DNA from 3 places in the Vibrio aquimaris genome. Region 1 is predicted to be linked to each of the others. Evidence: riboswitches for the same ligand, from Rfam matches in the RefSeq annotation. Region 1 holds a riboswitch; each other region holds the start of a gene.
What was found. Region 1 has a riboswitch for thiamine pyrophosphate ahead of thiC (phosphomethylpyrimidine synthase ThiC). Riboswitches for the same ligand answer to the same signal wherever they lie in the genome.
Positions count from the first base shown of each region.

Region 2: it holds a riboswitch for thiamine pyrophosphate, as region 1 does, so the genes downstream of both, thiD (bifunctional hydroxymethylpyrimidine kinase/phosphomethylpyrimidine kinase) here and thiC (phosphomethylpyrimidine synthase ThiC) in region 1, are expected to answer to the same signal.
Region 3: it holds a riboswitch for thiamine pyrophosphate, as region 1 does, so the genes downstream of both, thiB (thiamine ABC transporter substrate binding subunit) here and thiC (phosphomethylpyrimidine synthase ThiC) in region 1, are expected to answer to the same signal.

Region 1 is NZ_CP045350.1:3,098,932-3,103,221, forward strand. Features, by position in the region: gene thiC (phosphomethylpyrimidine synthase ThiC) at 1-1,843, opposite strand, end outside; TPP riboswitch at 2,011-2,109, opposite strand; gene crcB (fluoride efflux transporter CrcB) at 2,179-2,562, opposite strand; gene FIV01_RS14405 (multicopper oxidase family protein) at 2,671-4,053, opposite strand.
Region 2 is NZ_CP045351.1:839,155-843,444, forward strand. Features, by position in the region: gene FIV01_RS18140 (substrate-binding periplasmic protein) at 1-28, opposite strand, end outside; gene FIV01_RS18145 (hypothetical protein) at 466-756, shown strand; gene FIV01_RS18150 (phosphatase PAP2 family protein) at 818-1,564, opposite strand; gene thiD (bifunctional hydroxymethylpyrimidine kinase/phosphomethylpyrimidine kinase) at 1,772-2,602, opposite strand; TPP riboswitch at 2,697-2,811, opposite strand; gene FIV01_RS18160 (HDOD domain-containing protein) at 2,937-3,767, shown strand; gene FIV01_RS18165 (VCBS domain-containing protein) at 3,775-4,236, opposite strand.
Region 3 is NZ_CP045350.1:343,837-348,126, forward strand. Features, by position in the region: gene mpl (UDP-N-acetylmuramate:L-alanyl-gamma-D-glutamyl-meso-diaminopimelate ligase) at 1-994, shown strand, start outside; gene FIV01_RS01665 (flavin prenyltransferase UbiX) at 1,009-1,632, shown strand; TPP riboswitch at 1,660-1,777, shown strand; gene thiB (thiamine ABC transporter substrate binding subunit) at 1,827-2,819, shown strand; gene thiP (thiamine/thiamine pyrophosphate ABC transporter permease ThiP) at 2,829-4,290, shown strand, end outside.

The DNA of each region.
Region 1 (4,290 bases):
CCAGCATTTGTATGCTAATAGCTTGGTCTGCAGCGACCTGCTGTTTGTCTTTGGCGTATTCTCGAACCTCTTGGGAAATTTTCATCGAGCAAAACTTAGGACCACACATAGAGCAGAAGTGCGCCACTTTACCTGACTCTTGAGGTAGTGTTTCGTCATGAAAAGAACGAGCAGTATCTGGGTCTAGAGCTAAGTTAAATTGGTCTTCCCAGCGAAACTCAAAGCGTGCTTTGGACAAGGCATTATCTCGAACTTGCGCTCCGGGATGCCCCTTAGCTAAATCTGCCGCATGTGCAGCTATTTTGTAGGTAATCAGTCCAGTTTTGACGTCTTCTTTATTAGGTAAACCTAGATGCTCTTTAGGTGTGACATAACAAAGCATGGCGCATCCGTACCAACCAATCATCGCCGCCCCTATACCCGATGTAATGTGGTCATAGCCTGGTGCAATATCGGTAGTCAATGGTCCAAGAGTATAGAAAGGTGCTTCATGGCAATGATGTAATTGCTCTTCCATATTCTCTTTAATCATGTGCATAGGTACATGTCCTGGCCCCTCTATGATGACTTGTACATCGTATTCCCAAGCTATCTTGGTGAGCTCACCAAGAGTCCTCAGCTCAGCAAATTGAGCTTCATCATTAGCATCAGCAACCGATCCTGGTCTTAATCCATCACCGAGGGAAAGGGCAACATCATACTGCGCACAAATTTCGCAAATCTCTCTAAAATGTGTGTAAAGAAAGCTTTCTTCATGATGCGCCAAGCACCATTTGGCAATAATCGACCCTCCACGAGAAACGATTCCAGTCACGCGTTTAGCCGTCATAGGGACATAACGCAAAAGAAGGCCTGCATGGATGGTAAAGTAATCAACGCCCTGCTCTGCTTGCTCTATCAGGGTGTCACGCATAACTTCCCAGTTCAGGCTTTCAGCAACACCATTGACCTTTTCTAGCGCCTGATACATAGGAACCGTGCCTATTGGCACCGGGCTATTACGTAAAATCCACTCTCGCGTTTCATGAATATTGCGACCAGTGGAAAGATCCATAACCGTATCGCCTCCCCAGCGAGTTGACCAAACCAGCTTTTCAACTTCCTCTTCAATTGACGACGTAACCGATGAATTACCAATGTTAGCGTTCACTTTGACAAGAAAGTTACGGCCAATGATCATAGGCTCAGACTCGGGATGGTTTATGTTGGAAGGTATAATTGCGCGGCCCTGTGCTACCTCCTGACGCACGAACTCAGGGGTAATATCCTTGGGTAAATGAGCGCCAAAGCTTTCACCCGGATGCTGTTGGTTTAAAGTCTTGTCTCGATAGACTGCACGCCCCATATTCTCGCGCAGTGCAATATATTCCATCTCTGGCGTTACGATACCCTTGCGAGCATAATGGAGTTGAGTAACGCATTGACCTTTCTTTGCTCGACGAACACGAGGAAGATTCCCATACCTAAGATCATCAAGTGTTTCATCCGCTAACCGCTGCTTGGAATAGACTGAACTTACATCGTCTAGTAGCTCAGTATCGCTGCGCTCTATGATCCACCTCTCTCTGAGCTTAGGTAGACCATTATAAAGGTCGATGTCGTAGTCAGGATCTGTATATGGTCCAGAAGTGTCATAGACTCTAACAGCTTCATTGGGCTCAAAAACGGGGCTCTCTTTACTTCCACCAATCAAACTATCTGAAAGTTTAATTTGACGCATGGGAACACGGATATCGGGCCGAGAGCCTTCAACATAGACTTTACTAGAATTAGGATATGGTGCAGCTGAAAGCGTGTCTATAAACTGTTTTGCTTCCAGTCGAGCTTGTTTGCGATTCGACATAGCATTTTTCCTTGCTTTGTTATTCTTAGATAAAAAGTCATAAAAATGCTTGGCGGAAAGATGCGACAAGAGGTGTCAAACGAGAGCCAAATAGGGTTACTTCAAGTAACAATAACGATACAGCTGTGTTCGACAAGTTGATAGATAAACCAGAACTGAAGCTGGTATAGATATCTTCTCTTGTTCCCTTCGCAGATACTAATCTGATCAGGTTCAACGGATCCCGAATAAACGGTCTCAGCCTTATGGCACTCCGACAAGTAAACAAAGTATATAGAAGAGACTTGGTTAAACCAAGCCAAGTTAAACAGTAATTAGCGAAATATTGACAGTCACTAGAGCTTGGCGATCAATTGAAAGCCCACCCAAGCAGCAGAAATACTCAAAATAACATTCGCTAATATATTGAGGCCCATTTTAAAAAACTCGCCCTGCTGCATCAGCAAAACATTATCCATGGAAAAAGTCGAGAATGTGGTCAAAGCTCCAAGAAACCCCAAGCCGATAATTTGGCGCCATGGTTCACTGGCTAACATTTCATTTTCAAATGCAGCAATGAGAAGCCCCATAACAAAAGAGCCAATCACATTAACCGTCAAGGTTCCGTACGGAAAACCTCGTCCAAGTAAGGCAACAAAAACCTCAGTCACAAGATAACGAGAACATGCCCCCAAAGCCCCACCTAGTGCAATAAACCCAAGAATCGAAAGCTGTACCATTATCCCCCCAGAGAATACCTGTTACCTTTGGATAGTTAACGAACAATAGTAACAAATTATCGAGTAATATCACTGCAAAATAACATGAGATTTAAAAAGTTACAGGAGTCACTTTACTTCAATATAACCCATTAAGCCCGTTTTCATATGCTCAATCACATGGCAATGATACATCCAGCGGCCGGGATTGTCGGCAACAAATGCCGCTTTAGCCGTCCCATTCTTACCAAGCAACACTGTGTCGGTATGAAAAGGGGCTTCTACTTTTTTGCCATTCAGCTCCAATACTGTGAATGTATGCCCATGCAAGTGGATTGGATGATGGTATTGAGTAACATTCTTTAGATAGAAAATGTATGTTTTACCCAGTTCAAGTGAAGCAAGAGGCTCAGGTATATTATCTTTTGACATCCCCTCCCATGCTCGTTTATTGGTTAACCAGAACTTAGGCATCGACTTACCATTTTTGCCAACTGGTGATACTGCCCCCTCCCATTCGAATACAAAATCAAGTTTTTGAGCATTATCAAGGTCCAGATCGGGAACAGGGTTAAGGAGCAACTTTGGAATGGACCGCTGATCTGGCAGATCTGAATGAACAATATCAAACTCACATAATGGGAAAGGGAATCGCCCCTTCATATAACGCACATAAACACGCTCTCCTTGCTTAGGAGCAATTAAAGCAAGGTCAAGTCTCATACCTGGGCCAATTTTATGCTGAGAAAGCTCATAGGGGAATTCTATTGGATTACCGTCTATCGCTATGACCCATGCTTGAGCACCTTCAATAGCGATTGGGTAGGTCAAGGTATTGTCCACATTAGCTATACGTATTCGTGTCGCTGCGTTTTCTTTTAACTGATAAACCGGTTCATGAACGCCATTGACACTACTCCATTCACCCGGCGTGCCCATTCTTGCACTTAGGCGAGGGATCATGAGATCTTTCCACTGCCCCTGTTTATCAAGGTGCCAATGTTTGAGCATCAGGTCGTATTCTTGGTCAAACCGAACAGGAACTGACTCTTCGACAATGATCAAGCCAACCAAGCCCATGCCTAATTGCTTAACGCTGTTCATATGAGGGTGATACCAAAATGTGCCTGCATCTGGCGGGGTAAATTTATATACAAAGGTTTCACCGGGCATAATAGGGGGCTGACTAAGAAATGGGACACCATCCATTTCTATAGGTATTCGCAACCCATGCCAATGAATGGTTGTAGGCTCATCAAGTTTATTCGTAAACCGAATCGTTACCTCTTGCCCCTGACGACACCGAATAGTCGGAGCAGGTATCTCGCCATTGAAACCTAGCACATTGGTCGTATAACCGGGAACAAGCTCCACTGAAGCCGGCTCTGCCGTAAGATCGTATATCCATTCATCTGGATTAGTGGAAGTTCGAGTTAAACTACAAGCTGGAAGAACACTGAGTGCGGAAAGTGCTAGACCAGATTTTACAAATTGGCGACGAGAGATACTCATAGATAATAGAATATGAATTCAACAGGGCGATAAATGTAACAGATAAATAAGAATACTTCTCATCGATGTATAACAAAAATCATCGACCATCCATGAAGCATAAAAAGTTGAGTCGAGAAAAGCCTGCTGTTTTACAACTAGATCTTCTATATGTTACAGGAGTGGAGAGATTCTAAGCTCCAACACGCCCATTCTTTGGGTATAAGCTGAATCCGCTGCTTGAGAGCTACAAAGTAA
Region 2 (4,290 bases), on a different replicon from region 1:
ATATCATAATTAATAGTAGATTTTTCACTAATATTTCCCCCAAATTTTTATAAAACTACAATGATATTTCGTTATAAAAGCAAAAAAAATCAATGTTAATTGTCATTAATATAGATTATGAGAATACAGTAAGGAATTCATAACTCCAACAGGTGCTCGCATCCGGTTCAAAACTGCGCGACATTAAAATGATTAGATGGGGTTTACCGCAGCCTACTATTAAATGATGTGATGTCGCGAGCATGGGAGGACATACACCAACTCCAACATCAACCGCAAGGGAAAGTATCGGTAACCGCACCTGTCGTTCATGCGATCAATGCAATCGAAAAAAGACTGAAATCCGTGACGGAATTTTGAACACCTGTTTAACCAAGATCAAGCTTCGAGATTATTTGTGACCACACACGAAACACTGTCCTACAATTGAAAAACTCATCAATAAATTGCTAGGGGGAATTAACGATGATTTCAACATTCAGAGACTACGAACTACAAGATAAAAATCACTTTCATGCACATATAGAGGTAAACCCGACTGGGCTACTAGATGTTGATATTATTGAGAACAAAGAACATCACCAAACAGAGCTTTGCAACGTAAGCTTTGAAAAACTAGCAGGCAAGACACGCTTAAAAGGCAAGGAAGCACAAAACCAGTGGCAACTCGATCTTGATGACAAGGACGCGATAGAGCTGTACCTCCTCATATCGAAAGCTAATGAAGAGTACGAGACACTAATGCGAGATCTATAACGTAAAGTGTAACTGTTGGGAAGCGTTGTATTTTTCCTGACAGTTTCTTTCTCCCAGACCTCTATCCCAATTTCGCTTTAAGGCACCAGCTCAGAATTTTATCACTCAAGCGTTCCAACTTGTCAGCAAACAGGTAGATCAACAAAACAAAAACCACAGAGCCTAAAAGATCTATCGGCCTGTGCATTCCAAACCATAATCGACTGTATGCAACTCCCATGGCCCAAGCACTTATTGCCAGAGTGAGCAAGTAACGACCATTTCGGAGAAATATATTACCAAAAAATGCCAAACAAACAGCAGCGAAAATAGTGTGTCCTGATGGAAATGAGTAGTCTCTCTCTCCCTGCCATTGAGACGTTCTCCAACCACTCACTATCCCCCCCATCTCTGCTATCACCTCATTTTTCTGCAACGAGCTCAGGTTATAGAAATGTGAAGGCTGGGGGATCAAAAGATTTTGAGTCAAAACTTCAGTGTATGGCCTAGGAATTTCAGTCAGCTGTTTAAGGGCCGACTTACAACCAAAGCCTAGAACAAGTATCAACCCTAGGTGCACTATTTTTTTTACCCGCTCGGAACGTGTTGGAATGAGTTTCCAAGAAATAGCTAACATAACGATAAGTGAAATAACAAACCCTTTGGGGCCCGCAGAAAACGTTAGGACAGTTGCGCTAAAACCTACAGGGACTGACACAGAGCTGAGTAAATCAATATCATTAACAAAGACACTTAGCGCCATTATTCCAAGAAAAAATAAGATCAGAAGTGTCACATAATATTGATTGCTAGATAAAGAATGCTTCACCACCTATACTCCGCATCGAAATCTTGAAGAGGCAAAATATTAATCGATGCACTAGGGACAATTTATCAGATCAATGTCAAATCAGTGAAAGTTCGCGCTAACATGTTAAAGCCATCACACAGTAGCATTATATTACTCAATAACTTAGAACCAATAGCCTGTTGCTGCTGAGCCAGTTCCTAGATGAACACTAAGGGTAACCGCATATCAACGAACATTGGTATGACCATCAAAAAAGTGATGAACAGGCCCTCTTCCCTGCCCAACATTAAGCAATTCGGCATGAGCAATGGCTTGCGTGATATACTGTTTTGCCAAATATATAGCTTTATGTAATCGATAACCCTGAGCCAAATAAGACGCAATAGCAGAAGATAGTGTACACCCTGTACCATGTGTATTTCGGGTTGAATGACGTCGCGAATGCAACCACTCCGTACGATTAGGTAGGATCAGTAAATCGGAACTATTTGGTGAAGATTCCATATGTCCGCCTTTTAAAAGCACAGCCTCACACTCAAGTTGGCGCAATGGCTCGATCATACTCTCTACCTGGTGTGTATCCTTAGGCTCACCTTTTCCAATAAGCACTGCTCCCTCTGGCAAGTTAGGGGTAACTAAATCGGCCATCGGCAGCAATTCCTCTCTTAATGTACTAATTGAAGAATCTTCTGTAAGTAATTGTCCGCTGGTCGAAACCATCACAGGATCAACGACTAAGTATTGGGGTTGATGTTGCTTAAGTTTATCCACAACTAACTTGATTACGCTTGAGTCCACAAGCATTCCTACTTTAACAGCGGCAACATCAAGATCACTAAATACCGCATCTAGCTGACGTTCAATGAGCTGAAGTGGTGTCGGATGAATAGCAGAAACACCAAGTGTATTTTGAGCAGTAATCGCCGTAATAACAGAACAAGCATAACTACCAGTTGCGGAAATGGCTTTAATATCAGCCTGAATACCAGCGCCTCCACTACTATCAGAACCCGCAATGGTTAATACGACTGGAGGGATGAGGTCTTGGTTTGGCATAATAGCTCCTTGTACTGGAAGTAAAGAAACGCTTTGCCAATCACTGCCACTCAACACAATATAAGCGAGCAAAGTGAGAACAGGTGCCGCTTACGCACCCGTGCAAATAGTTCCCTACGCCAGTATTAACTGAATCAGGTTCGACGGGTCCCGCAATGCGATCTCAGCTTATAATGCACCAGTCCATATAAGCTCCCCGACTATTTAAATCCAATGCTAGCAAGAAATCGAGTTCTCTAACACCCCAAACTTTATTGTGCCAACGTACGCTTCAGGCATCACACCAACATGCTATCCTATAGTAATGGCTCTCATAGGCTCAGAGGTTTTATACATGGCGCAAGAAGCTCTTTTATCTCGGATCAACGAACTGCCTCGCATTCAAAAAGTACTTCAAGATTTGCTTAACATGGTGAATGAAGATGAAGTGGATTTCGAGCAACTCTCAAAAAAAATATCAACTGATCAGGTGCTTAGCGCAAGGCTTTTGCGTATGGCTAACTCTGCACACTTTGGTGGGAATACGCCCGTCTCTTCCGTTCATCAAGCACTATTACGTGTGGGAACAGGACCGATAAGAACATTAGTCGTTGCCTCTGTACTATCGAGTGCCTTTCCTAAAGTGGAAACATTAGATCTCAACCAATACTGGATAGATACTTTTGAAGTGTCTGTCATCGCGAGTAAAATTGCTGAGCAAATGAAAGCGGACCCTCACGAAGTTTTTACTACGGGCATCCTGCATAATATCGGCGAGCTCATGATTCACACATTAGTACCTGAGGCCGCTGTACAAATAGCAACCCGAGCACAAAATGGAGAAGACGCCATATCTGTCCAAGAAGAATTGCTAAATATCAGCGCCCCAGCATTAGGTGCGAAATTAGCTAAATCATGGCACTTCCCTGCGCCTATGGTAGATGCTATCGCAAACTTCCATGAACCAAGAGACGCTGAATTATCTCCTCAAATGGCCACAACCATTCACTTGGCGCGCACTATAAATAGAGATTGGGATGAACTCATAACCGATGAGTCTAAAATGAGATACATCAATGAACATCCAGATTCTAGGCTTCTACAAATACCTGCTGACTTTGCAGCGACAATAGACAAGTTTCGTGGAAGTGGCCGTGAGTTGGCGGCACAACTCAATGCCGCCTAATCAGATCTCAAAGCGAGAACGCAGAGGTTTCCGTTGTTACTTTATCAACCATAGCGCCGCCTTGACTCCCAATCAGAGTCAAAAAAACTGTGAATTGCTGGCCTTGCTCGGTGCAAACAGAAAACTGCTCCATTTTCTTCTCACCAGGTTTTAGAAATTGCATCTTGATGTTATACACTGAGTAGCACCAGCGGCCATGACAATCTACGGTCAGAGAGCCTAATGTATCTTTCTCTGCAATCACACTGTCCGTATCAAACTTGGTATAAGGACAGACTTGGTCCGGAAGCTCAAACACGCCTGAATCAACCAGCAATGGAAAGCCGTTACTTTGGGAACGATCATGATCATCATGCTTTGCGTCATATTTCTCTGCTTCAGGGTGATGTGACCTGTTGTCAGCAAACATACGTAGGCTAAAGATGTTGACACTACGGTGGCCAGCCTGAGAATTAAGGGAATGAGCCATAACCGCCTCCTGTGATTCAAAATGCATGAATAGTCTCAATAACGCAAGCGGTGT
Region 3 (4,290 bases), 380 kb from region 1:
CATGCTGGCATGGATCTTAGAGGAATGTGGTTACCAACCCGGATTCTTAGTTGGAGGGGTATTAGGAAACTTTGGTGTTTCAGCTCGCTTGGGCGAAAGTATGTTTTTTGTCGTTGAAGCCGATGAATATGACAGCGCTTTTTTCGATAAGCGGTCGAAGTTTGTCCATTATCATCCTCGCACTTTGGTGATTAACAATCTTGAGTTCGATCATGCAGATATATTCGATGATCTTGAAGCGATCAAGCGGCAATTTCATCATTTAGTCAGAACGGTTCCTGGGAACGGACGTATTCTTGTACCGCAAGATACAGACATTGATGATGTACTTGAGCGTGGATGCTGGAGTGAAAAAGAAGTCACAGGTTTGCAAGGTGATTGGCGAGCAGAAAAAATGCTGGCAGACGGCTCTCAATTTAAGGTGCTTTTCCAAGGTGTTGAGTCTGGTGTGGTTAAATGGGACTTGGTCGGAGATCATAATGTTGACAATGCTCTGATGGCGATTGCTGCTGCTCGCCATGTTGGCGTTGTACCAGAGCTCGCATGTCAGGCACTGGCTAAATTTGTTAATACTCGACGCAGACTGGAGCTAAAAGGCGAGGTCAATCAAGTTCGAGTCTATGATGATTTTGCTCATCACCCAACAGCGATTGAACTTACCCTTGGTGGATTACGTAATAAGGTTGGCAGTCAGCGTATTTTTGCTGTGCTCGAGCCGCGTAGTGCTACGATGAAAAAAGGCGTGCATAAAGATTCACTGGCTGCTTCACTCGACCAAGCTGATCAGGTCTTCTTATATCAACCAGACAATATTGATTGGCCTGTTGCCGATATCGCAGAGCAGTGTCATCAGCCAGCGTATACGTCAAACAGCGTCGATGACTTGGTTGATATGGTGATAGAGCGAAGTATGCCAGGCGATCAAATCCTAGTAATGAGTAACGGCGGTTTTGAAGGCATACAAGAAAAGTTGTTGGCCAAACTTGCCGAGTAAATGAACCTAGTAGTATGAATCAAATAAACAACAAAGCGATAACATTAGCCTTTACAGGTGCGTCGGGCGCACCATACGGACTGAGGCTTCTGCAATGCTTACTAGCCGCAGAGTATCAGGTTCACTTGCTGATATCTTCTGCAGCGAGAGTGGTGCTTGCCACTGAGCATGATATGAAATTGCCCGGTAACCCCCAAGCTATCCAAGAAACCTTGGTGGAATATCTTGGGTGTGATTCAGAACAATTGCAGGTCTATGGTAAAGACGATTGGTTTTCTCCTGTGGCTTCAGGTTCTGCAGCGCCGAAACAGATGGTGGTTTGTCCTTGTTCTTCAGGCAGTGTTGCAGCAATTGCCCATGGAATGTCAGATAATCTTATTGAGCGAGCCGCAGATGTGGTCATAAAAGAGCGCGGCCAATTGATCTTGGTTGTGCGAGAAACACCGTTTTCGACTTTGCATTTGGAAAATATGCTCAAACTGTCTCAAATGGGCGTGACTATCATGCCAGCAGCACCTGGCTTTTATCACCAACCGTCTTCAATTGAAGATTTGGTGGACTTTATGGTTGCTCGAGTCTTGGATCATTTAGGTATAGAACAAAAGATGGTTCCACGCTGGGGATATGACTCTAGATAAATAGCTCAATTCCCATTACAATTCGGTCAACACTCAACGGGGAGCTGGTTATCACTATTGGTGATAAGGCTGAGATTAGGTATTGCCTAGGACCCGTATACCTGAACCAGATAATACTGGCGTAGGAATTGAGTCAAAATATTTGTGATAAATGTTTGCTCAAACCTGTGCCGCTCAATCAAGGAGAGCGAGCAGTGAAAACCCTTCATAGCACTATAGCTTTAGCGCTATTTGCATCATTTTCAGCATCATCAGCGGATAATACATTAACCGTATATACCTATGATTCTTTTGCGGCTAAATGGGGCCCTGGTCCTAAAATAGAGCAAGCATTTGAGGAAAAATGTCACTGCGACCTGAATTTTGTTGCTCTAGATGATGGTGTATCAATTCTTAATCGCTTGCGCTTAGAAGGTAAAAATAGCAAGGCAGATATCGTACTTGGCTTAGATAAGAACTTAATGCCTGAAGCAAAGAAAACTGGCTTGCTCACCAAGCATCATGTTGATACCAAAACAGTCGACTTGCCTAATGGCTGGAGTGACTCAGTATTTCTGCCCTATGATTTTGGTTATTTTGCCTTTGTATATAACAAGGAAAAATTGTCAAAGCCGCCTAAAAGCCTTAAAGAGCTAGTCGAATCTCGTGACGACCTTAAAGTCATCTACCAAGATCCGCGTACTTCAACGCCGGGTCAAGGCTTGATGTTATGGATGAAGTCTGTTTATGGCGATTCAGTCTCTCCTGCTTGGCAGCAGTTAGCGAAGAAAACAGTGACAGTGACGAAAGGGTGGTCTGAAGCCTATTCGCTATTTCTTGATGGTGAAGCCGACATGGTGCTCTCGTATACCACATCTCCGGCTTATCACTTGATTGCGGAGAATGACGCAAAGTTTGCTGCTGCGGATTTTAGCGAAGGCCATTATACCCAAGTTGAAGTTGCCGCTAAGGTCAAATCATCAAAAAATCCTCAATTGGCTGACCAATTTATGGCCTTTATTTTGAGCGATGACTTTCAATCTCTGATGCCTACGGGTAACTGGATGTATCCGGTCACAGACGTCACTTTACCTGACGGCTTTGACACTCTCACCATTCCCAATAAGGCACTAAGCCTGAATGAAGAAGAGGTGGCTCAAAACCGTAAGGCATGGATTAGAGAATGGCAAAGCGCTTTGACTTTCTAAGGGCACCTTTTGTATAAAATCCCCAAGCTAGGACTCTGGGTCGCGATATGCATCGCGGCCTTTGTTATTTGTGCCATTGGCGCATTGTTATCTTTTACTCCTTCATTAGACCTGTCACAAATATGGTTTGACCCTTATTATCGACACGTCACTAAGTTCAGTTTCTATCAAGCCTCATTATCAACTTTGTTGAGTGTTGGACTGGCTATTCCCGTTGCTCATGCTTTGTATCGAAATTCATTTGTTGGTAAGCAGTGGGTGCTCAAGCTCTTTTCCGCCACCTTAGTATTACCTGTTTTAGTTGGAATATTTGGCTTGGTGTCTATCTATGGCAATAAAGGCTTAATAGTTGAATTGCTTGATTGGATGGGGTTTGCAGCGCCATTTTCTATTTACGGCCTTAAAGGCATTTTACTTGCTCATGTATTTTTTAATTTGCCCTACGCCAGTCGACTATTACTTATGGCCCTAGAGTCTATTCCATGTGAGCAACACAAACTTTGTGCTCATCTTGGAATGACACATTGGCATAAATTTAAATGGATAGAATGGCCTAGACTGCGTCAGCAATTGCCCCATGTGATTGGTTTGGTGTTTATGCTGTGCTTTACCAGTTTTGCGACTGTAATGGCACTGGGGGGAGGCCCCAAATCAACCACCATTGAATTGGCTATCTATCAGGCGATAAAGTTTGACTTTGACTTGCAAGCAGGCGCGATTTTAGCGTTATGGCAAATGCTGTTGTGTAGCCTAATTGCTTTCTCAGTGCATCGCTTGGCAACGCCTATTTCGGTGACAGCTTCGACGCAAATAAGTGACCATTTCTCTCTATCCGCTTCGTGGAGATCTCGAGTATGGGATGGATTTTGGATTATCTTTAGCCTTTTGTTGGTGATACCACCACTGTTTATGGTGGTATGGAGTGGATTAAATGCCCAAGTGGTCAAGGTGCTTAGCGACCCGGCGTTTTGGAATGCTTTGTGGACATCGTGCAAGATAGCGCTGTTGGCAAGTGTTTTTGCTCTTTTCGCTGGCATTGCTATTTTGTTGACCAGTCGACGTTTGAGGTTGAATACCAAAGCCCGTTTTGCTGATCAAATTGAACTGATCGGAACCATTATTCTAGTCACACCAAGTTTGGTTATTGCGACTGGAGTGTTTTTATTACTGCGAAGTTTTACGGATGTTTTCAGCCTAGGTTTTGTGGTGGTGGTGATGGTGAACGCTTTGATGGGATTACCCTATGTGATCAAAACCCTATCCCAACCTATGTTGCATATTGAGCAACAATATCAATATTTGTGTGCCAGCCTTGGTATCAAAGGTTGGCAACGTTTTCGATTGATTGAGTGGCGAGCACTGCGCAGGCCACTGGCTCATGCATTTGCTATCAGTTTTATGTTTGCGATCGGCGATCTTAGCGCTATTGCTTTGTTTGGCAGCCAAGAGTTTCGGACTTTACCGCTGTATT